DNA from 4 places in the Yersinia hibernica genome. Region 2 is predicted to be linked to each of the others. Evidence: predicted binding sites of a transcription regulator. Region 2 holds the regulator's gene; each other region holds the start of a gene.

Region 1 (5,962 bases), 2.1 Mb from region 2:
CCGTCGATCCGCGCCCGGATATAGCCCTGCATCGCCAGGTTTTCCAGTGTTTTGGTATGCTCGCCTTTGCGATCTTTTACCACGGGTGCCAGCAGCATCAGGCGACGGCCTTCGGGCTGACTTATGACGTTATCCACCATCTGGCTGACGGTTTGGGCTGCTAACGGAACATCGTGGTCTGGGCAGCGCGGTTCACCCACACGGGCGAATAACAGGCGCAGGTAATCATGGATTTCAGTGATGGTCCCCACGGTGGAACGTGGGTTATGGGAGGTCGATTTTTGCTCAATGGAGATAGCTGGGGAGAGACCTTCAATATGGTCAACATCCGGTTTTTCCATCAATGATAGAAATTGGCGCGCATAGGCGGAGAGAGACTCAACATAACGGCGCTGCCCCTCGGCATATAGGGTATCAAAAGCCAGCGAGGATTTGCCTGAACCCGATAGACCGGTAACCACGATCAGTTTGTCGCGCGGGATAATCAGGCTGATATTCTTAAGATTATGGGTGCGAGCGCCCCGAACTTCGATATTATCCATTCAAACACTTCCCGGATGTAAACTGAGCCTCTCACCGTGCCTTTATCGGTTTTTTACCTTAAAAAACAAAGATGAAAAGCAATAAGCCGGCGTAATTTGTTACGCCAAAAAAGAGCACAGCCAGTACGAAACGAATAATTATGACACAAAAAAACCTGAATGGATATCCAGTATCTGAGTGCAATTAAGACTGTTTTTACGCTAAATCTGCAATGCATTCCGCAGTTATGATCAGTTGTGCCGTTTGGTGGTTAGCGTGTTAAACTGGGTCGTTTATACTGTACGAAATTTATTTTATCAGGAGAGTTCACATGGCCAGCAGAGGCGTAAACAAAGTGATTTTGGTCGGGAATTTGGGCCAAGACCCGGAAGTCCGCTACATGCCGAATGGCGGCGCTGTTGCCAATATCACCCTGGCCACTTCCGAAAGCTGGCGTGATAAAGCAACCGGCGAGCAGAAAGAAAAGACCGAATGGCACCGTGTGGTGTTGTTCGGCAAACTGGCAGAAGTTGCCGGTGAATATCTGCGTAAAGGTTCTCAGGTCTATATTGAAGGCGCATTGCAAACCCGTAAATGGCAGGATCAAAGTGGCCAAGAGCGTTACACCACTGAAGTTGTGGTTAATGTGGGCGGTACCATGCAAATGCTGGGTGGCCGTCAAGGCGGCGGTGCTCCTGCGGGCGGTGGCGCACCACAAGAGGGCGGCGCACAAGGTGGTTGGGGTCAACCTCAGCAGCCACAAGGTGGCAACCAGTTCAGCGGCGGCCAGACTTCACGTCCTGCACAAGCAGCCCCTGCAGCACAGCCACAAGGCGGCAATGAGCCACCAATGGATTTTGACGACGATATTCCGTTCTGATCCCACTGGGGCTATGAACCAAAATAGTCTTGGCGATAAAATAACACCCTGTCTCGGCAGGGTTTTTTACTTTCGGCTTTACAGACCTCTGCAGAAGGTGATTTTAAGCACTCAGTTATCGTTGTTTTGCTTGCTTCACGTGACGTTGGCCGCTCGATCAACCCAAATATCCTTTTATCACTATAATCAATACTCTGATATTCATCATATGGAGCTTGATATGGTCATTGTTCACCATCTGAATAATTCGCGTTCACAGCGTATCTTGTGGATGCTGGAAGAGTTGCAAGTCCCCTATGAGTTGCAGCGCTATCAGCGCGATCCCGGCAGCTTGCTGGCACCACCCGAGTTGAAAAAAATCCATCCATTGGGGAAATCACCGGTGATTACTGATGGTGACCTGACCCTGGCGGAGTCGGGCGCTATCATCGAATACTTGCAGGAAACCTATGATGCACAAGGCTTGTTTAAGCCCACCGGCCATTATGATCGCCAGCAATTTCGTTACTGGATGCATTACGCTGAAGGTTCATTGATGCCACTTTTGGTCATGAAACTTATCTTTAGCCGCTTCGGTGGGCCGCCAGTTCCGTGGATTATCCGCCCAGTAGCCAAGGCATTAGGCGATGGAGTACAGAAAAGCTATCTGAATAAGCAAATTGCCACCCATCGTGATTATCTTGAACAACACTTATCGAAAAATCAATGGTTTGCAGGCAGTGATTTTAGTGCCGCAGATATTCAGATGAGTTTTCCTATTGAGGCGATAAATACACGCGGTAGCCTTGAGGGATTCCCAAAACTGCAAGATTTCTTAGTGCGAATTCATCAACGCCCAGCTTATCAACAGGCGATTGCAAAGGGCGGCGCTTTCAAATTAGAAAAGTGACCATTGGGGGCGGGGATCTCAAACCAACGAGTGTGAGGTCACTCACACTTTCGTTTCACTGCGCAATTGATGCTCGCGGACAAATTAATGTAAAAAAATGCATTAAATGTCGCTATCTGATGTTGCTTAGTCGCTGCAAATAGCTAGATAATCGTTTGCCTTAAATGGCATCTGCCCTAAACTTCGATTTTTTTCAGTCATGCATTTTTCCAGCTAATCGTTTGCTATTTTCTCCATCATATGGGTGTTGGGGGAGTTGGCGAGTTAATCGGCAGGGACGGAAACGATTACGTATGGAAAGAGCGCGTGTCTTGTTGACGACTTTACATTGACACACAGGGGACATAACCATGTCTAGCACCAATCCTCAAGCGAACCAGGCAGTCAAGCCGAAGGGTTCGCTTGATGCGTTTTTCAAGCTTAGTGAACGTGGCAGTAATGTGCGCCAAGAAGTGCTGGCCGGCCTGACGACTTTTCTGGCGATGGTCTATTCGGTTATTGTTGTGCCGAGCATGCTCGGTAAAGCCGGTTTTCCGCCAACTGCCGTGTTTGTTGCGACCTGTTTGGTTGCCGGCTTAGGTTCTTTGCTGATGGGCTTGTGGGCCAATTTGCCGATGGCGATTGGTTGCGCCATCTCATTGACGGCGTTTACTGCATTTAGCTTGGTATTGGGCCAGCAAATCAGTATTCCTGTGGCATTGGGCGCAGTATTTCTGATGGGGGTACTGTTTACCATTATCTCCGTCACGGGTATCCGCTCATGGATATTGCGTAACTTGCCGATGGGGGTGGCTCACGGCACCGGTATTGGTATCGGGCTGTTCCTGTTGCTGATTGCTGCCAATGGTGTCGGCTTGGTTATCAAAAACCCCATTGAAGGTTTGCCGGTAGCGCTGGGGGCATTTACTTCTTTCCCGGTCATTATGACGTTATTGGGCCTGGCGGTGATTTTCGGTTTGGAAAAACTGCGGGTACCGGGCGGCATTCTGTTGGTGATTATCGCCATCTCCATTATCGGCCTGATTTTTGACCCAAGTGTGACTTATCAAGGGCTATTCGCCATGCCAAGTTTGGCCGATGCTAATGGTAACTCACTGATTTTCAGTCTTGATATCATGGGCGCACTGCAACCCGTGGTATTGCCAAGTGTGTTGGCGCTGGTGATGACGGCGGTCTTCGATGCTACCGGGACTATTCGTGCGGTGGCTGGGCAGGCAAACTTGCTGGATAAAGATGGCCAGATTATCAGTGGCGGCAAAGCACTGACTTCTGACTCTGTCAGCAGCATCTTCGCTGGTTTAGTGGGCGCGGCTCCGGCGGCGGTTTACATTGAATCGGCGGCCGGTACTGCGGCAGGCGGTAAAACCGGCCTGACAGCAACGGTCGTCGGTATCCTGTTCTTGCTGATTCTGTTCCTTTCGCCGCTTTCCTATTTGGTTCCGGTTTATGCAACAGCTCCCGCTTTGATGTATGTTGGTTTGCTGATGCTGAGCAACGTTTCTAAATTGGACTTCGACGATTTCGTCGATGCGATGTCCGGTTTGCTCTGTGCGGTGTTTATCGTGCTGACCTGTAATATCGTGACCGGCATTATGCTGGGCTTCAGTTCACTGGTGATTGGGCGGGTCTGCTCTGGTGAATGGCGTAAATTGAATCTCGGTACTGTGATTATTGCCGTGGCGCTGGTGGCATTCTATGCTGGCGGTTGGGCAATCTAAGTCGTCAATCTTTGCTGGCATCGGGATAAATATACTCCCGATGCCATTACCGGTGTTAATACCCCTACTTTCTTTGTTTTTTCCTGCGCTCAATAACAGGTTTTTTCCCCGTTTTGCAAAAAATTGATCTACTATCAAATGCCGTTCAGTCTTGCCGATAAGCAGGGCCGTGATAATTTTATGTTGCTGCGCTATGTTGAGTTGAGTCTAAGGAAAGCATGGAAATCTTTTTTACAATCCTCATCCTGATTTTGGTGGTGTCGCTTTCCGGCGTGGTCACCCGGATGTTGCCGTTTCAAATCCCCCTCCCACTGATGCAGATTGTTTGTGGTGCCTTGTTGGCCTTCCCCCACTTTGGTTTGCATGTCGATTTTGACCCCGAATTATTCTTGGTGCTGTTTATTCCGCCGCTGCTGTTTGCTGATGGCTGGAAAACACCGACCAGGGAGTTTATTCATCATGGGCGGGAAATATTGGGTCTGGCCTTGGCCTTGGTGTTGGTCACGGTGGTGGGGATCGGTTACCTGATTTACTGGATGGTGCCGGGTATCCCGCTGGTGGCCGCCTTTGCGCTGGCGGCAGTATTGTCGCCGACCGATGCCGTGGCGTTGTCCGGTATCGTGGGGAAAGGGCGTATCCCCAAATCAATTATGGGCGTGCTGGAGGGGGAGGCATTGATGAACGATGCTTCCGGCCTGGTGGCGCTGAAGTTTGCGATTGCTGTTGCCATGGGCACCATGGTGTTTTCGGTTTCCGGTGCGACGCTGGAATTCCTGAAAGTCGCTATTGGGGGGCTGTTGGCCGGTGTGGCCGTGACTTGGCTGTACAGTAAGTCACTGCGCCTGATGAGCCGCTGGAGTGGCGATGACCCGGCCACACAAATCGTGTTGCTGCTGCTGTTGCCGTTCGCCTCTTACTTGATTGCCGAACATATTGGTGTGTCCGGCATTTTGGCCGCCGTGGCTGCGGGTATGACTATCAGTCAGTCGGGTGTGATTCGTAATGCCCCACTAACAATGCGGTTACGCGCCGATAGCGTGTGGTCGATGTTGGAATTCGTGTTCAACGGCATGGTGTTTATCCTGTTGGGCCTGCAATTGCCGGGGATTCTCGAAACCTCGATTGTGCAGGCTGAATTAGACCCGACTATCCAAACTTGGAATCTATTCGCCGATGTTGCCATTATCTATGGTGCATTGCTGGTACTGCGTTTTGGCTGGTTATGGTCGATGAAGAGAATCAGTAAGCGCTTGTTGGCTAAGCGGCCATTAGAATTCAGTAACTACACCACCCGTGAGCTGTGGGTGGCGTCATTTGCTGGGGTTCGAGGGGCGATTACACTGGCCGGTGTGCTGTCCATTCCGTTATTTCTCAGTGATGGCTCGGCCTTCCCATCCCGTTACCAATTGGTGTTTATCGCCACCGGCGTGATTTTACTGTCGGTCATTGTCGGGGTTATTGCATTGCCACCTTTATTGCGTGGTGTGACGATGGCCGATAAGAGTGTCAGCCGCGAAGAGGTTCGCTTGGCGCGCGCGGCGGCGGCAGAGGTGGCGATTGTCAGTTTGAATAAGATGGAAGAGCGGCTGGCGGCCAGCAGTGAAGAGAATATCGACCCGGAATTGCTCAAAGAGGTGAGTTCGCGCGTCATCGGCACGCTACGACGGCGTACTGGCAGTAAAGATGAAATCGAAAATACGCTACTTATCGAAAATCTGGAGCGGCGCTTTCGCTTAACGGCCCTGCGGGCGGAGCGCGGCGAGCTGTATCATTTGCGTGCTACACAGAAAATCAGCAACGAAACCCTGCAAAAACTGCTGCATGATTTGGATTTGCTCGAAGCGTTATTGATTGAAAAAGAAAGTTAATTCTTCTTATCCGGCTACTGCTCAGTAGCCGGTTTTATCTCCACTAAAGACCCATTTGGCCAGAATTCACGGCAGCGGCTAATCC
Region 2 (5,962 bases):
AAGGTTCGCTGGCTTGAGCAATATGTTTCACCGAGGGCAGACAACCATTAGGGAAAATATATTTATCAATCCATGGGTCAACACTCAAATCAGTGCGATTCGCCCCGATGGTATGTAACAAGAATAATCCGTCGGGCTTCAAATTGCGGTTAACCACATCGAAATAGGTGCGATAGTTTTTAGGCCCGACATGTTCGAACATGCCGACTGAGACAATACGATCAAATTGCTCATTTAGATCTCGGTAATCCTGCAATAGAATCGTAACATCCAAGCCTTCACAACGTTTTTGCGCTAATTTTTGCTGTTCAGCTGAAATTGTCACACCGGTGACAGACACCCCGAAATGGCGGGCGGCATAAGCGGCAAGGCCACCCCAGCCACAACCAATATCGAGTAACTTCATACCCGGCGCTAATTGCAGTTTCTCACAGATCATCTGCAATTTGTTTATCTGAGCTTGCTCCAGTGTGGTCGCGTCTTTCCAATAAGCGCAAGAATATTGCATATTCGGGTCAAGTATGAGGCTGAACAGATCATTACCCAGGTCGTAATGTTCTTTACCGACAATCCAGGCTCTTTTCTTGGACTGCAAATTGATAAGGCGGGCCGCGCCAATGCGTAAAGTATCTTTGAGATGGTGGGGCAGTTGATTCTCTAAGCCAGCTCTGAGAACCCGTTGGAAGAAAATATCCAGCCGGTCACATTCCCACCAGCCATCCATATAACTTTCACCTAATGCCAAAGATCCTTCTTGTAATACCCGCTTAAAGAAGTCTGGGTTATTAACTCTAATGTCGAAGGGGCGTGAGCCATTGACTTCAATATCAGCCCGGTTCAGCATTTCTTGAACAATGCGAAACCACGGGTTTTCTTGAATACTCTGGTCTTCTATACAGGATGAACTCATAGCTTCTCCATCACTTTCTTCTGACTTATGACCCGCGTAACTAAATGACACACGCGAATACATACCAATAAAGTTGGTGTCTGGTATCCATTACGGATATACCCTTTGTACTTGACGTCGCAGTGGTGTTTGCGGCTCTCATTCAGAGTGCCAATCTAAGCGCTGAGCAACATGGGTTTAACCCATCTGTCATTCGCTTACTGCCTGGCTGCAACCTCAATAACGTTGAGTAAAAGAGGAAGATTAAGAAGATACCCTAATTACGCTTGGGTTTAGGGTGACTCATCCATAAGTGTAAATGTGACGCAATCCACGCATCCAGAAAGTGCTTAAGATAATGCTTTTTTTTAATGGTATTCTAATCGGTTAAATCGAGTATAGGCTTGCCGGGATGCTTTCTCAATAATAAATCGTACCCGGCATTGATGCGCCTTAGTGACTATTTCTATTGGGAATTATGACTCCGCGCAATTATAGTCATTATTGTTAGTATGGCTTTTTTCTTTCCTTAACGCGTAGCAATGAATGCCATAACCCAATGCCGCCAAAATGACCGTCGAGAGCATGACGGTCACGGTTGCGAGTAAGGGTTGGCTGATATAGGCCGACACCATCATGCTCGCAATAAAACACAAGCCCAGTTGCAGCGTATTTTGCAGTGCTGCGGCTTTGCCTGTATTCGCTGGAAAGGGCATTAATGCATTTGCCACGATAATAGGGTAGCAGGCACCATTCACAAGCGCCATTAAGCAGAAAGGAATAAGTAGGGTAACCAGTGTTGGTGTGGTCAAGGTGGCTATCAGATAAAGCGCAATCATGCTGATAGCATAACCGCTCAGTAGCCACGGCAGCAGTGTATTACCCTTAATCCGGCTCAGCGCACTGCGGCAACCAAATCCACCCAACAGGAAAGCTAATGTCTGCGGGACATAACTCAAACCAATAATATTCGGGCTATAGCCCATATCACCTAAAATAAACGGTGATCCTGTTAGCCAGGCGAAAAATCCTGCGCTGCAGGCCGCGAACATCATCACGTTGCCGCTAAACGCCGGGAATTTCAGCAATTGCCAGAAGCTCATGGCACTTTTGCTTTGGGTCGCAGGGTTTGGCGTGGTTTTTTTCCGTTCTTTCAGCAATGCGGTTGGGATCAGTAATAGCAATGTCGTTATCAATAAAACCACAAAAATTGACCGCCAACTGAAGTGGTTTAATAACCATGCGCCGAGCAATGGGGCCAGCGCAGGGGATAGTGCCACCAACGGCATAATGGTCGCAAATACCCGGTTGGCCTTGCCGTCGCGATAACGGTCTACGACTAATGCTTGCCAACTCACGGCGGCAGAACAGACTCCGATTGCCTGAATAAAGCGCAGGATCAGTAACTGTGTTGCCGTTTCAACCCATAAAATTCCCAGACAACCCAGAGCAAATAAACCCAACCCTGCTAACAACACGGGTTTACGGCCTAATTTGTCCGAGACTGGCCCCCAGATAAGCTGGGCGATAGCAAAACCGGCGAGAAAAATGCTGAGACTGGCACTGATAGAGCCGGCGGAGGTTTGTAACTCTTGTTGCATGGCACCAAAGGCGGGTAAATACATATCGGTCGCCAGGTATCCCAACATGCTTAAACCGGCAAGGTAGAACATGAAACTTGCAGACGTTTTCATTCTTTATTTCTCTTTATCATTTTTTTGCAGGTGATTGACTACTTTTAGCCATTTTATCATTAGGAATTTAGTGCGGGGGGCATTCTAGCCGCAGAGATATTCGGTTGTGAAACGGTAATATTTGCGACATGCTATCAAAAAATTTGATAGTCACTATTGCGTTTCGCTGAGGCAAAAAAACATGTGGTCAGAATATTCATTGGATGTGGTGGATGCGGTCGCTCGCACCGGGAGTTTCAGTGCCGCCGCTCAAGAATTGCACCGGGTGCCGTCCGCGGTCAGTTATACTGTACGACAATTAGAGGAGTGGCTGGCGGTCTCTTTATTTACGCGGCGTCATCGCGACGTAGAATTGACGGAGGCAGGCAGAGTTTTTATCAAAGAAGCCCGCGATGTTATCAAAAAAATGAATGACACACGCCGTCAGTGCCAGCAAGTCGCGAATGGTTGGCGCGGGCAATTAAATATTGTGATTGATAAAATCGTCAAACCACAGCGCAGTCGCCGTTTAGTGCAGGATTTTTATCGTCATTTCCCGGATATCGAATTGCGGGTGCGTTATGAAGTGTTTAACGGCGTCTGGGATGCACTGGTGGATGGGCAAGCTGATATGGCTATTGGGGCAACACGTGCTATCCCGGTGGGTGGGCGGTTTGTGTTTCGTGACATGGGTTTTTTGAGCTGGCATTGTGTGGTCAGTGTCAATCATCCTTTAGCCCAATTAACCGGGCCTATTAATGATGACCAGCTGCGGCCTTATCCCTCTTTGTGCCTGGAGGATACCGCGCGAAATTTACCTAAACGGGATACCTGGACATTGGATAATCAGCAGCGGTTAGTCGCACCGGATTGGGCGACGGGAATAGACTGCTTGTGTGAAGGGTTATGTATCGGAATGGTTCCGGCCCATATGGTGTCACCATTGATTCAACAAGGAAAATTGGCGGCATTAACACTGACAGAGCCCCTGCCGGACAGCCCGTGTTGTTTGACCTGGGAGCAGCATAATCATTCCCCAGCCTTAGCATGGATGCTGGATTATCTGGGTGACAGTGTCACGCTAAATGATGAGTGGCTAAAAGATGATAATGATGGCACGCCGGGAGCGGCAGGATGAGCTGCCGGTAACCTGTGGGGCTACCGGCAGGGGAAGCTTAACGGCGATAATCGCGATAGGGGCCATCAGCAACAGAGCGGCGCTCTATCAGTTTCGGATGGACTTCAATGGTTTGCGGGTCTTCGCGTTTACTGACAATACGGTCGAGTAACATGGCAAAAGCCATTTCACCCAATCTCTCTTTGGGTTGATGAATGGTGGTCAGCGCCGGTGAGAAATAGCGGGCATTGCGCACATTATCATACCCGATCACTGAAATATCTTGTGGCACTCGCAGGCCCAGTTCATCCGCAGCACATATTGCGCCCATTGCCATAATATCGCCACCACAGAACACGGCCGTCGGACGATGTTTTTGTGTCAGAATTTGGTGCATAGCCTTATAACCAGACTCCGGCTCAAAATCGCCTTGCACCACCCACTCATCACGTAATGGAATATTGGCTTCTTCCAGGGCTTTCAAAAAGCCCTGATGGCGGCCCCCCCCGGTATTACGCGATAATTGACCAGGAATAGCGCCAATATCGCGGTGACCGCGCTCGATAAGATAACGACCGGCTAAATAGCCGCCTTCGAAAGCATTATCAATAATCGAGTCGGTAAAATCGCCACGAGCAGTGCCCCAGTCCATCACCACCATAGGGATATTGCGATAATCTTCCAACATTCCCAGTAATTGTTCCGGATATTCAGAACACATCACCAATAATCCATCGACACGTTTTTGTGCCAGCATGGCCAAATAGGCTTTTTGTTTATCCAGATTATTATGTGAGTTACATAAAATGAGGGTGTAACCTTGGCTATAACAGCTATTTTCAACTGCCTCGATCACTTCAGCAAAATAGGGTGCTTCACTGGATGTCGCCAATAAGCCAATGGATTTGGTGTGATTGACTTTCAAGCTACGGGCCACCGCGCTGGGTGAATAATGCAGCTCTTTAATGGCCGCCCACACAGCGGCCTTGGTATTTTCGGCGACGAAACGAGTTTTATTGATAACGTGCGAAACGGTGGTGGTGGACACACCCGCGTGTTTGGCCACATCTTTAATCGTTGCCATAGAAAAAATGACTCCTAAGCTCACCTGTTACAGCAGGTAAGTATTATGTTAATCGTTTGCCTGCATGACTCGAATACCGCTCAGACAGCAACACGATAGTGGGCTGGCGAGCGAAGTCAGATGGTGGTCTGAGCCTATTTATTGGATGTTATTAGTCAGTATGCAGTTATGAACTGCGAATTTTGTCTGATCTGGAGGAAAAGTGGAAGCGCTAATCAATGTTATAAAGTGCGTAATGAGCACAAGATTTTTTTCCCTAACTGTGGGAAAATGATTTGACGCACTCATTGTGTGCCTTTTCCCTACTAAAATTAACCGGCTGAGGAGTTTTTATGGATACCAATCTGAAGATGTCGCTAATTACCACTGTTGGTGCGCTGGCAATGATTATTGTCTTTAGCTTCGTGGCGGTAATGAATTAATTCACCTGCATGCCGGTGATAAGTAGGGCGGTTTACCCGCCCTTAATTATTGCGCCGCGATTAAGCTAAATTCTGCTCAACAAAAGACCAGTTAACCAAAGCCCAGAAGTTCTCCAGGTATTTTGGTCGCGCATTACGATAATCAATATAATAAGCGTGTTCCCATACATCCACCGTCAACAGCGGCTTATCTTGGGTCGTCAGCGGTGTTGCTGCATTTGATGTACTGACAATGGCTAGGGAGCCATCCGCTTTTTTGACCAGCCACGTCCAGCCCGCACCAAAGTTTTTCACTGCGGCATCAGTAAATTGTGCTTTAAATTCAGCGAAAGAACCGAAAGATTGCTGAATGGCAGCGGCAATTTTGCCTGTCGGTTCGCCGCCCCCATTGGGTGACAAACAGTGCCAGTAAAAGGTGTGATTCCAGACTTGGGCCGCATTATTAAAGATGCCACCACTGGAGGTTTTGACTATCTCTTCCAGGGTTTTACCCGCAAATTCGGTATCTTTAATCAGATTATTGAGGTTGACCACATAGGTGTTGTGGTGCTTGCCGTAATGGTATTCCAGCGTTTCAGCAGAAATGTGCGGTTCCAGTGCATTTTGTGCATAAGGTAATGCCGGTAATTCAAAAGACATCGCGCTCTCCTTTCGGGGTTGCTCAGGGTGTTTGCTCCTCAAATTCAATCATTAGCCAGCGCTAAGAAAGGTGAGGGGCGGTTAAAATCGTAATTGTTGTATTTTTGTTGTGGGTATTAATTTTAACAACTTTCGGCA
Region 3 (5,962 bases), 2.0 Mb from region 2:
GAATTCACTGATTATCTCGCTACCACAGACTGACAGGGCATAAATAATTTGCCATGCATATATTAGGAGGCTCCGTGAAGTTGAAGACATTGGCTTTGGCCGCAATGATGGGATTAGGGACGTTACCTTTGGCGCTACAAGTTCAAGCTGCCGAAGTGCCAGAAGGGCCGCATGTTGTCACCTCCGGCACCGCCAGTGTTGATGCGACGCCAGATATCGCCACTATCGCCATTGAAGTCAGTGTATCTGCCAAAGATGCCGCAGATGCCAAAAAACAGGCGGATACTCGCGTCGCGCAATATTTTGATTTCTTGCGCAAGAGTGGCATTGAGAAAAAAGATATCAATGCGGCCAATATTCGCACTCAACCTGAATATGATTACCAGAAAACCGGTGAGGCGGTACTGAAAGGCTACCGTGCAGTACGCCAGGTTCAGGTGACACTGCGCCAACTGGATAAGTTGAATGAGCTACTGGACGGGGCGCTAAAATCGGGCCTCAATGAGATTCGTGCTGTGAAACTGGGGGTCGCTAACCCGGAGACTTACCGCGAACAGGCCCGTAAAAAAGCCATTGAAAATGCCATTAGCCAGGCGGGGGCATTAGCTGACGGATTTAAGGTTAAATTAGGGCCGGTATACAGCATTCGTTACCATGTCGCTAACTACCAGCCGATGCCGGTAGCGCGCATGTTCAAGAGTGCTGAAGCCGCACCTGCCACTGATGCTGCTCAAACTTATGAGCAACAAACTATTCATTTCGACGATCAAGTTGATGTGGTGTTTGAACTGAAAACCAGCGCTAACACGCCCACAACCGCAGCCAAATAAGCTAGTCTTGCCGTAATACCTGACGCCCGTAAGATAACAGGGCGTCAGTCACTTTTCTCATTGTCCGGCTTTCTGGCGCGAATCGATGCCAGAACAACATTCGTCGTTGCAATAACCCCGGAGTCAGATTAATCAGTTCGCCGGATGCCAACTCTTTTTCGATTTGCAGATGCGGGATCATACAGCAGGTGGTGCCTTGTCTGGCCAACTGTACAAACGCTTCTGACGAATTCACGATATGGCAGGGCACACTCCCTGGCGATAAATCGAAATTCTGCTGCAAAAATGCCTGATGCATATCATCTAAATGGTCAAAAGCCACGGCAGGGGCTTTCAGCAATGCCGAGCGAGTCACTCCATTGGGAAAATACCGCTCGGCAAAGGGCTTGGACGCCACAAACAGATAATCCAATGCGCCGAGTTGATCGACTAAACAACTGGGTAGCGGTTGTGGCTGGATACTGACGGCACCCACCACTTCGCCGCGACGTAGCCGCTCTTGGGTTCGGGTTTCATCTTCGACTTGTAAATTGAGCCGAATCGGGGAGTCTGCCAGCACCGGTTTTAAAGCTGGCAGCAGCCAGGTTGCCAAACTGTCGGCGTTGACCGCCAATGACAACAGCAGTGGGGTATCCCCGCCGTTATCATTGCCGAGCCACTCTTCTTCCAGTAATTCAACCTGATGCAGTAACGCGAGCAATTTCTGCCCTTGCTCCGTTGGCCGGGGGGGCACAGTGCGCACTAACAGCGGCTGGCCGAACAGGTTTTCCAACTGCTTAATGCGCTGAGATACCGCCGATTGGGTGATACAGAGCTTTTGTGCCGCGCGTTCAAAACCGCGTTCACGGATCACCGCGTCCAGCGCTTGTAGCGTACGGTAGTCTGGGCGTTTCATCGGAGTCATCTCTCCAAATATTTAAGTTAATACCGCACTATGCCACATTTTGATCATTTTTCTATGCTGGAATACCGCAGGGCTCGCCACAAATAAACCGACATAACTGTGATCCAGCTAAAATTAACCGGATTCTAACTGGACTTTATCGCAACGATTTCTGCTGTATATGCTCTATAATGACGCTAGGTTTTCTTTCACATCAAGGCGTGAACTTACCATGACTCAGGATGAACTTAAAAAAGCAGTGGGCTGGGCAGCATTAGATTATGTCAAACCCGGCACTATCGTGGGGGTCGGCACCGGCTCTACTGCGGCACATTTTATTGATGCCCTTGGCTCTATCAAAAATCAAATTGAGGGGGCCGTTTCTAGCTCAGATGCTTCTACCGCTAAGCTAAAAAGTTATGGCATTCAAGTGTTTGATTGCAACGAAGTCGATGTATTGGATATCTATGTCGATGGCGCTGATGAAATTAACAGCCAAATGCAGATGATAAAAGGCGGTGGTGCAGCACTGACCCGCGAGAAAATCATCGCGGCGATTGCGCGTCAGTTTATCTGCATTGCCGATGCTTCCAAGCAGGTTGGTGTGCTGGGTAAATTCCCACTGCCGGTCGAAGTTATCCCAATGGCGCGTTCTTATGTGGCGCGCGAGCTGGTTAAATTGGGTGGATTACCGGAATATCGTCAGAATGTAGTGACTGATAATGGCAACATTATTTTAGATGTCCATAATCTGACAATTTTGGATGCCATTGCGCTAGAGAATAAAATTAATGGGATAGCCGGGGTAGTCACTGTCGGGTTATTTGCTAACCGAGGTGCGGATGTGGCACTGATTGGCACCGCCGACGGTGTTAAGACGGTCGTGCTTAAGTGATGCATTAAACCTTGGTCGGGGTGTGGTTTATTGGCTGCACCCTGATAATTTTTGTCTTTAAATATCTTTTCTTAAAATGGTTAAATTTGGTGATATATATCACATTTAATCATTTCATTTTCTTAACCTGCCATTAACTCACTTTTCGCCAGTTTTTTATTCCATAAATTAACATTTGCGCTGGTTGTTATGCTGACAGGTAGGCAATCGTTTGTATTGCTGCCTACGAAATATTTGTTATGTTGACTGGGTGCTGACCGGATTCATTCGATATCGGCAGCCACATCTGAAGTCTGAAAATAGGGTCGGGGACATGGCAAAAGTATCACTGGAGAAGGACAGAATTAAATTTCTGTTAGTGGAAGGGGTGCACCAGAGCACGGTTGATAATCTGCGTGCGGCCGGTTATAGCAATATTGAATATCATAAAGGTGCCTTAGACACCGAATCACTGAAAGAATCTATTCGTGATGCTCATTTCATCGGGATCCGATCGCGTACGCATCTGTCCGAAGAAGTTTTTGCTGCAGCAGAAAAATTGGTTGCAGTAGGTTGTTTCTGTATCGGTACTAATCAGGTTGATTTAAATGCGGCCACCAAACGTGGTGTGCCGGTATTCAATGCACCTTTCTCCAATACCCGCTCGGTAGCCGAAATGGTACTGGGCGAGTTACTGTTGATGTTCCGAGGTATTCCGTCTGCTAATGCCAAAGCACATCGTGGCGAGTGGAATAAGCTGGCTGTTGGCTCCTATGAGGCCCGCGGCAAAAAACTGGGTATTATTGGTTACGGCCATATTGGTACTCAGTTGGGTATTTTGGCTGAAAGTGTTGGTATGAAAGTATTCTTCTACGATATTGAAAATAAACTGTCGTTGGGGAATGCGCAGCAGGTTCGTCATTTGTCTGATTTGCTGAATATGAGTGATGTGATTAGCTTGCATGTGCCAGAAAATCACTCTACCAAGAATATGATTGGCCCAGAGCAGTTGGCACTGATGAAACCGGGCGCGCTGCTGATTAATGCTTCACGCGGGACTGTGGTTGATATTCCTGCGCTGTGTGATGCATTGGGCAGTAATCATTTAGCTGGCGCAGCAATTGATGTTTTCCCAGAAGAACCGGCTACCAATAAAGACCCGTTCAATTCACCATTATGCGAATTTGATAATGTGTTATTGACTCCGCATATTGGTGGTTCCACTCAGGAAGCTCAGGAAAATATCGGTGATGAAGTGGCGGGCAAACTGGCGAAGTATTCCGATAATGGCTCGACGCTGTCAGCGGTTAACTTCCCGGAAGTTTCTTTGCCTGCTCATGGTGATAACACGCGCCGCTTGTTGCACATCCACGAGAACCGCCCCGGTATTCTGACCAGCATCAACAAAATCTTTGCTGAGCAAAACGTCAATATTGCCGCGCAGTATTTGCAAACCAGCGCTGACATCGGCTATGTCGTCATTGATGTTGAGACTGATGATGCAGAAAATGCAGAAAAAGCCTTGCAGGCAATGAAGGCGATTCCAGGGACTATTCGCGCGCGTTTGCTCTACTGATATACCCTCGTCTTTGGCGTTGCAGCGTTGTTTGCTGCCTAGCTGCAACGTCACGGTTTTTGGGTATGGATTTGTGGTATCTAAGTTATTAATAAATGGCTGAACATTCGCTATCGCGAGATTTCGGGTGTTTTTTTATGTCGAAAATTCCCGCTCACCACCGCCATACCTTTTCCGGCGTCACAATCTCCGGCAACGGCACATCCCAATGTTCATTCGGCAAGTGCTCAACACGCTGGCAATCATGCGCTAGGCCAATGGGATAGGGGCCACCCTGCTGCCAGTCTTGCAGTGTACGGTCATAAAAACCCCCGCCCATACCTAAACGCTGCCCTTGACTATCAAACGCCACTAGTGGGGTTACCACCACATCTAATTGATTTAACGGCAGAACATCGCGCACATCTAATTGAGGTTCAAGGATTTTCAGGCGATTACGAATAAGCAGACTATCGGGGTGATAGTTGAGAAATAACAGATGACCGGGGCTAAAAGGATGCAGAACAGGGAGATAAACCTGCTTTTTCTGCTGCCACAGCAACTCGATAAGCGGGCCGGTATCCAGTTCGCCATCAAAAGAGAGAAAGACTGCCACAGTATTGGCTTGCTGAATTTTATGGTGCGAAGCGATTTGTTTAGCGGCGAGGTGAGCAGATTGCTGTTGTTGCTCGGGTGTCAATAGACGCCGGCGCTCACGAATTTCACTACGGATTTTTTGCCGCTCAAGGGCATATTGCGGATTTAAAGGCATTTTATTAACTTAAAAAACAAGTTGTTAACTAAGTAAGGAGAGAATTGCCTGTACTACAAACGTAGTAACCGGTAAGTGCCAGTTACACGATAAGAAAGGGATCTCCGAGATGCCGTCGCAGACTGTAACCCTTGAACCCATGGTTCAAGGTGAACGCAGCGTCGCAACCTTAAGGCTTCTCGGCGGACCGAGCATGCGCACCAGTTACGGAGTCACTACATTCTGTTGGTATTAAATATCGGCTCAGGGGACTGGCCCGCTGACAAACACCTCAGAGAAATTCTTTACTCACTGTTGAATCTATCATTCAACAGAGATTTATTCAAACTGTGCATCCTGACGTTCAGAGATGCGACCCTGTTCAAGCAATGCCTGCTCAATGGTCTGTTGTAACATCCGAATACGTTGCTCCATATTGGATGCATAGTCACGGGTTTTCAATCTTTCCTGAGCTAATTCGTGACACACATTCAATGCCGCGATGAAAACTAACTGCTCAGTATTGGTGACTCTAGTGCGAACTTTCAGATCTTGCAACCGTTGGTTAAGATCTTCTGCGGCCATGTTCAACGCATCTTGTTGTTCTGGCGGACAATTAACTCTTAACGAGCGACCAAAAATTTGAATATCTACCGGTTGTGCAGACATGCGACCTTCCTGACTAATTTCGCGCCAGCCCTGAAAACCAGAGGCAAATTGCTCGTAGCTGCAAAGCGGGCGTCACTATATATATCTCGATACCAAGATTCAACCCCTAATCCCTGACATCTTTCAAGCCCCGAATATGTACCCGCGGTTGCTTACTGCCTTCCGGCATCTTGAAATCTATAGGTATAGCGCGCTGCGTTTTCTGGTATAGCGACCTTTCTTGGTGGTAGCATAACACGAACTTATCCTGCCAACGATGACCAATACGCATGTCTATAGAGAATACATTACCAACTTACCAATCACTTGCCTTGGCTTTGAACCAGCAAGCAGTGGCATTAACCCCTGCTGAAATGCATGGCCTGATCAGCGGCATGCTGTGTGGAGGCAGTAAAGACGA
Region 4 (5,962 bases), 1.8 Mb from region 2:
GTTAGCGCCCTTATCCGTGCGCAATTGCGGTGTGACGGTGTGACGAACATCTTCGACGCGAGCAAAGGCAGTAATCACCAATGACAGCGGCGAGGTCATTTCGCGCTGCTCGTCACCTTCCTGCCAGCGGGTTTTCATCGACATCGAGTCTTTGCCCACGGGGATGGTAATCTCCAGTGCCGGGCACAACTCTTCGCCCACCGCGCGCACGGCTTCATATAAGCCGGCATCTTCACCGGGATGACCGGCAGCGGACATCCAGTTAGCCGACAATTTAATGCGCTTGAGTTCGCCAATTTGCGTCGCGGCAATGTTAGTCAGTGCTTCGCCCACCGCCAAACGGGCGGATGCAGCAAAGTCCAGCAAGGCCACGGGCGCACGTTCGCCCAGCGACATCGCCTCGCCATAGTAGCTGTCCAGGCTAGCGCTGGTGACGGCACAATCAGCCACTGGAATCTGCCACGGCCCCACCATCTGATCACGGGTCACCATGCCGGTTACGGTACGGTCGCCAATGGTGATAAGGAAAGTTTTCTCGGCGACGGCCGGTAAATGCATCACGCGTTTGACCGCATCAGCAATGCTGATTTCAGCCCGTTGCAGTGCTTCACCCTGTGCTTGCAGGCGCTTGACATCACGCAACATTTTCGGGGTTTTGCCTAACAACACATCCAACGGCATATCTATTGGCTGGTTGCCGAAATGGCGGTCATTTAGGGTCAAATGTTTTTCTTCGGTGGCTTCACCAATCACCGCATATGGCGCACGTTCTCGGCGGCAAATTTCATCAAATTGCGCCAGTTGCGCGGGAGCAACCGCCAGGACATAACGCTCTTGAGATTCATTACACCACACTTCCAGCGGGCTCATGCCCGGCTCGTCGTTAAGGATGTCGCGCAGTTCAAACCGGCCGCCACGACCGCCGTCACTCACCAGCTCTGGCATGGCATTAGATAGCCCCCCAGCCCCGACATCATGAATAAACAGAATTGGGTTGTGGTCACCTAGCTGCCAGCAGCGGTCAATCACTTCCTGACAGCGGCGCTCCATTTCTGGGTTATCGCGCTGTACCGAAGCAAAATCCAGATCAGCATCAGATTGGCCGGAGGCCATGGAAGAGGCCGCACCGCCACCCAATCCGATATTCATCGCCGGGCCGCCGAGCACCACCAGCTTGGCCCCCACGGTGATTTCACCTTTCTGCACATGGTCAGCACGGATATTGCCAATCCCGCCCGCCAGCATGATGGGCTTATGGTAGCCGCGTAGCTCAGTGCCATTATGGCTGTTGACGCGCTCTTCATAGGTACGGAAATAACCCAGCAGTGCCGGGCGACCAAATTCGTTATTGAATGCCGCGCCGCCCAAGGGGCCTTCGGTCATAATATCCAACGCGGTCACAATGCGCTCTGGCTTGCCGAAATTCTCTTCCCACGGCTGTTCAAAGCCGGGAATGCGCAAGTTAGACACCGAGAAGCCCACCAAACCGGCTTTCGGCTTAGCACCGCGCCCGGTGGCACCTTCATCGCGAATCTCGCCACCAGAACCGGTAGCCGCACCCGGCCACGGCGAAATCGCTGTCGGATGGTTGTGGGTTTCCACTTTCATCAAGATATGCGCCGCTTCCTGATGATAGCCATATACCCCATTTTCAGGTGCCGCGAAGAAGCGCCCAACCTGAGAACCTTCCATGACCGCGGCATTGTCTTTATAGGCAGACAGCACGTAATCCGGGGTATGTTCAAAGGTGTTTTTGATCATCTTAAACAGCGATTTAGGCTGCTCAACACCATCAATTTTCCAGTCCGCATTAAAAATCTTATGACGGCAATGCTCGGAGTTGGCCTGAGCAAACATATACAGCTCGATATCCGTCGGGTTGCGCCCCAGATCAGTAAAGGCCGCCAGCAAATAATCAATTTCATCCGGTGCCAGCGCCAAGCCCAATCTAATATTGGCCTGCTCCAGTGCACTACGGCCCTGAGCCAGAATATCCACCCGTTGTACCGGGGCTGGCTGGTGATGGGAGAACAGTTGCTCGGCTTGCTGTAAATCGGTGAATACCGTTTCCATCATGCGGTCATGCAGCAGCGCCGACAATTGTTGCCATTGCTTTTCAGTCAGATGCGGGCCTTGGATATAAAAAGCCAAACCGCGCTCTAACCGCAGAACCTGCGGCAATGCGCAGTTGTGGGCAATATCGGTGGCTTTGGAAGACCATGGTGAAATAGTCCCCGGCCTTGGGGTTACCAAGAGTAAACGCCCTTGTGGCGCATGTTCAGGGAGAGATGGCCCATATTGAAGCAGCCGCTGGAGTCTGGCGTGTTCATCAGCACTTAATGGGGCGCTAACATCGGCAAAGTGAACATATTCGGCGTAGATATCATCGACTGGCAGATGAGCATCCTGGCAACGGGACAGCAGTTTGGTAATACGAAAAGCCGACAAAGCGGGCGAACCACGCAGTATTTCCATAATCTAAGTTTCTCTCGTCTTCGAAGCGACTGGAACAGCACTTCATTGGGCGCAACAGGGGAAAACGCGCGCCATTATAGTGAATCTAAGCCGCCGACGAAACCGTTTGCGTAGCTATTATTCATAATTGCGTCAGAAACCTCCGTCAGAGATGGCCATTACATGCTGGGTAAATAGCACGTAATTAAAGTTGCACACTGACGATTTGTTGCGCAAAATGCCACTCCACTGGGGATTTAACCATGTCGATTTTAAGCTTCACGACACATATATAAAGAGCGCTGCCGAGAGATAACTATTTGACGCGCATAAAATTAAATTACTTTTTTATTGGTGTAGTTGCCTTACTTCTGGCCCTCGCGCTATGGCCTAATATTCCGTGGCGCAGTGACCAAGAGGGGCAACTGGACCGCATAAAAGCCCGTGGTGAACTGCGAGTTAGCACAATAAGTTCACCACTTATCTACTCAACCGGAAAGGATGGCCCTTCCGGTCTCGACTATGAGCTGGCAAAACGTTTTGCTGACTATCTGGGGGTTAAGCTGGTGATGACCCCACATCATAATATCAATGATCTGTTTGATGCTTTAGATAGCGATGATGCCGACCTGATTGCCGCCGGGCTAATTTATAACAATGAACGCCTTAATCGGGCGCGCACCGGCCCTGCCTATTATTCGGTATCGCAACAGTTAGTCTACCGGTTGGGGTCTCCACGGCCAAAATCATTCAGTGACTTAAAAGGTCAGTTGATTGTGGCCTCGGGTTCAGCCCATATGACCACCTTAAAGCAGCTGAAACAAACTAAATATCCCGACCTTAACTGGGGCTCGTCCATCGACCGCTCAGGAAAAGAGTTATTGGAGCAAGTTGCTGATGGCAAACTCGATTATACCCTCGGTGATTCCGTCACCATTGCGCTGCTGCAACGCATTCATCCGCAATTAGCAGTGGCATTTGACGTCACAGATGAAGAACCGGTGACCTGGTATTTCCCACAAAGCAATGATGACAGCCTGTATGCGGCGATGCTTGATTTCTACAGCCAGATGGTGGAGGACGGCAGTTTGGCGCGGCTGGAGGAAAAATATCTCGGCCATGTCGGCAGTTTTGATTATGTCGATACCAAAACATTCCTCTCCGCTATCGACAATGTGCTGCCCACTTTCCAGCATCTGTTTGAAAAACATGCCGGTGAAATTGACTGGAAATTACTGGCGGCGATTGCTTATCAGGAATCCCATTGGAATCCACAAGCCACCTCCCCCACTGGCGTGCGCGGCTTGATGATGTTAACCCGCGCCACCGCCAGTGGGCTAGGGGTTAAAGATAGGGTTGATCCCGAGGAGAGCATTAAAGGCGGCTCTATTTACTTACAGCGCTTGATGCAAAAAGTGCCCGAGACCATTCCTGAAGACGAGCGCATCTGGTTCGCGCTGGCGGCCTATAACTTAGGTTATGGCCATATGCTTGATGCCCGCAAGCTGACCAAAAGTCAAAATGGTAATCCTGACAGTTGGGTTGATGTCAAAATGCGGCTACCGATGTTGAGCCAAAAACGCTACTACCCGAGCACCACTTATGGTTACGCCCGGGGTCATGAAGCTTATAGTTACGTCGAAAACATTCGCCGCTATCAGGTCAGTCTGGAAGGGTATTTGCAGGAAAAAGAGAAAAAAGCCGCCCAACATGCGGCGATTGAAGCCGAACTGGGTAAAGGTTATCCGGTGGTCGGCCCCGACTGGTCAGTCAATAAGTAGCCCACTTATGATTTGTGTTGTTTATTGATTAGCCATCATCCCTTGCGGCGCGTTTCAATGCTTTTTGTTGCTCGCGCCGCAAGCGGAAAAACGCACTCAATTGGTGCGAGCAAGCATCAGCCAGCACTCCCGCAGTTATCTCTATCTGATGATTCATCCCGGGATGGCGCAAAATATCCAGCAGTGAACCCGCGGCACCGGTCTTCAAATCCTGAGCGCCATACACTAACCGGCGAATCCGGCTGTGTACCATCGCCCCGGCACACATCACGCACGGCTCCAAAGTGACATATAAAGTGGCATCTATCAGGCGATAGTTCTGCACTGCTTGCCCACCTTGGCGCAACGCCATGATTTCGGCATGGGCCGTCGGGTCATTATCACGAATAGGCCGGTTCCACCCCTCACCAATGACCTGATTATCCAGCACCAATATTGCGCCCACCGGCACTTCGCCCTCTGCTTGCGCCCGCAGCGCTAATGTTAATGCTCGCCGCATCCAGTGCTCATCGCTGTATTCCGCTGGCGCAGTACATTCAGAAGACAAATTATTATCAGTAGACACATTAACCTCTCTAGCCCTGTTGGCGGCGTGCATTATACACAGCAATCGCGGCCCTCACTAAATTCACTATAAAGTAGCTCAATACATGACTATCGGTTAATGTGCCGACAGCATAGGAAATATTTCTGATATAAATGATATGCAACTATATGGAAGCCAGATCAATGAAGCTCAGCAAGAAAAATGCGGCCATCGTGCGCAAAGCCCTTGATGGATGGGCCAAAGAAGGTGTTATTCCTGCAGAAGAACATCAGCGCTTGCTGGCCAATGTTGATGTGCAACCTTTTGACTGGCGCAGACTGGCAGGTTATGCCTTCCTTGCCGCATTGGCATCACTGGTTATCGCGCTTGGCAGCCTGATGGCCGATACATTCTTATTAGCCTGGATTAGCCAGTTTTTCCGCTTTGATGCCCCGGTTCGAGTGCTTGTCACCGGTATCTTGGCGGCGGCTTGTTACAGTTCGGGCTTTTACCGCCGCCGCCGAGATGCCAGTAAAATCTACAGTAATGAGGCCATATTATTTCTCGGTGTCATTATGACCGCCGCGGCAATCGGCCAACTCGGCATATGGCTGGATAATGGCAGTGGCCGAATCTCCGTGTTATTGCTCTTGGGCACCCTTATCTATGGCGTGGTGGGTTGGTATGGCCGCTCGCCACTGGTATGGCTATTTGCCTTACTGTCACTGGGGAATACTTTTGGTGCAGAAACCGGTTATCTGTCCGGCTGGGGCGCATACTGGCTAGGAATGAGTTACCCCGTGCGCTTTATCGCCTTTGGTTTACTGCTTTGCGCCAGCGCCTTAACCTTACAGCCCCAATTAGCGGCGCGCCGGCTGGAGAGAGTGTCTCAAGCTATGGGGCTACTTTACCTGTTTATTGCCTTATGGTTGCTGTCAATTTTTGGCAATTACGGCGATATCGACCATTGGTATCAAGTACGCCAGATTGAACTGCTGCATTGGAGTCTACTCTTTGCGCTCGCGGCCGCCGCCGCAATCTGGCTCGGGTTAAAGCGCGATGATGCCATGCTGCGTGGTTTTGGCCTGACCTTCTTGGCCATCAACCTGTACACCCGCTTTTTCGAGTTCTTTTGGGATGCCATGCCGAAAACTATCTTCTTCCTGCTACTCGGGATCAGTTTATGGTGGTTGGGCAGACA

The links. Region 2 encodes PurR, which represses purine synthesis genes. Its sites were predicted from a motif close to CANGCAAACGTTTGCNTG; they were not measured.
Positions count from the first base shown of each region.
Region 1: D5F51_RS20195 (NCS2 family permease) is a predicted target of PurR. The motif match lies at 2,568-2,585, and genes of this name have one in related genera.
Region 3: serA (phosphoglycerate dehydrogenase) is a predicted target of PurR. The motif match lies at 2,809-2,826, and genes of this name have one in related genera.
Region 4: purL (phosphoribosylformylglycinamidine synthase) is a predicted target of PurR. The motif match lies at 2,571-2,588, and genes of this name have one in related genera.

Region 1 covers NZ_CP032487.1:4,300,336-4,306,297, reverse strand. Annotated here, with positions in the region: gene uvrA (excinuclease ABC subunit UvrA) at 1-542, opposite strand, end outside; gene ssb1 (single-stranded DNA-binding protein SSB1) at 854-1,402, shown strand; gene D5F51_RS20200 (glutathione S-transferase family protein) at 1,623-2,291, shown strand; gene D5F51_RS20195 (NCS2 family permease) at 2,642-4,009, shown strand; gene D5F51_RS20190 (Na+/H+ antiporter) at 4,228-5,877, shown strand; gene D5F51_RS20185 (LysR family transcriptional regulator) at 5,892-5,962, opposite strand, start outside.
Region 2 covers NZ_CP032487.1:1,693,446-1,699,407, forward strand. Annotated here, with positions in the region: gene cfa (cyclopropane fatty acyl phospholipid synthase) at 1-910, opposite strand, end outside; gene punC (purine nucleoside transporter PunC) at 1,366-2,583, opposite strand; gene punR (DNA-binding transcriptional activator PunR) at 2,765-3,700, shown strand; gene purR (HTH-type transcriptional repressor PurR) at 3,738-4,763, opposite strand; gene cydH (cytochrome bd-I oxidase subunit CydH) at 5,096-5,185, shown strand; gene sodB (superoxide dismutase [Fe]) at 5,246-5,824, opposite strand.
Region 3 covers NZ_CP032487.1:3,740,289-3,746,250, reverse strand. Annotated here, with positions in the region: gene D5F51_RS17635 (oxidative stress defense protein) at 75-830, shown strand; gene D5F51_RS17630 (LysR family transcriptional regulator ArgP) at 832-1,725, opposite strand; gene rpiA (ribose-5-phosphate isomerase RpiA) at 1,946-2,608, shown strand; gene serA (phosphoglycerate dehydrogenase) at 2,922-4,163, shown strand; gene D5F51_RS17615 (5-formyltetrahydrofolate cyclo-ligase) at 4,318-4,914, opposite strand; RNA gene ssrS (6S RNA) at 5,012-5,195, opposite strand; gene zapA (cell division protein ZapA) at 5,233-5,562, opposite strand; gene D5F51_RS17600 (YecA/YgfB family protein) at 5,832-5,962, shown strand, end outside.
Region 4 covers NZ_CP032487.1:3,456,781-3,462,742, forward strand. Annotated here, with positions in the region: gene purL (phosphoribosylformylglycinamidine synthase) at 1-2,475, opposite strand, end outside; gene mltF (membrane-bound lytic murein transglycosylase MltF) at 2,775-4,235, shown strand; gene tadA (tRNA adenosine(34) deaminase TadA) at 4,264-4,833, opposite strand; gene D5F51_RS16255 (DUF2157 domain-containing protein) at 4,965-5,962, shown strand, end outside.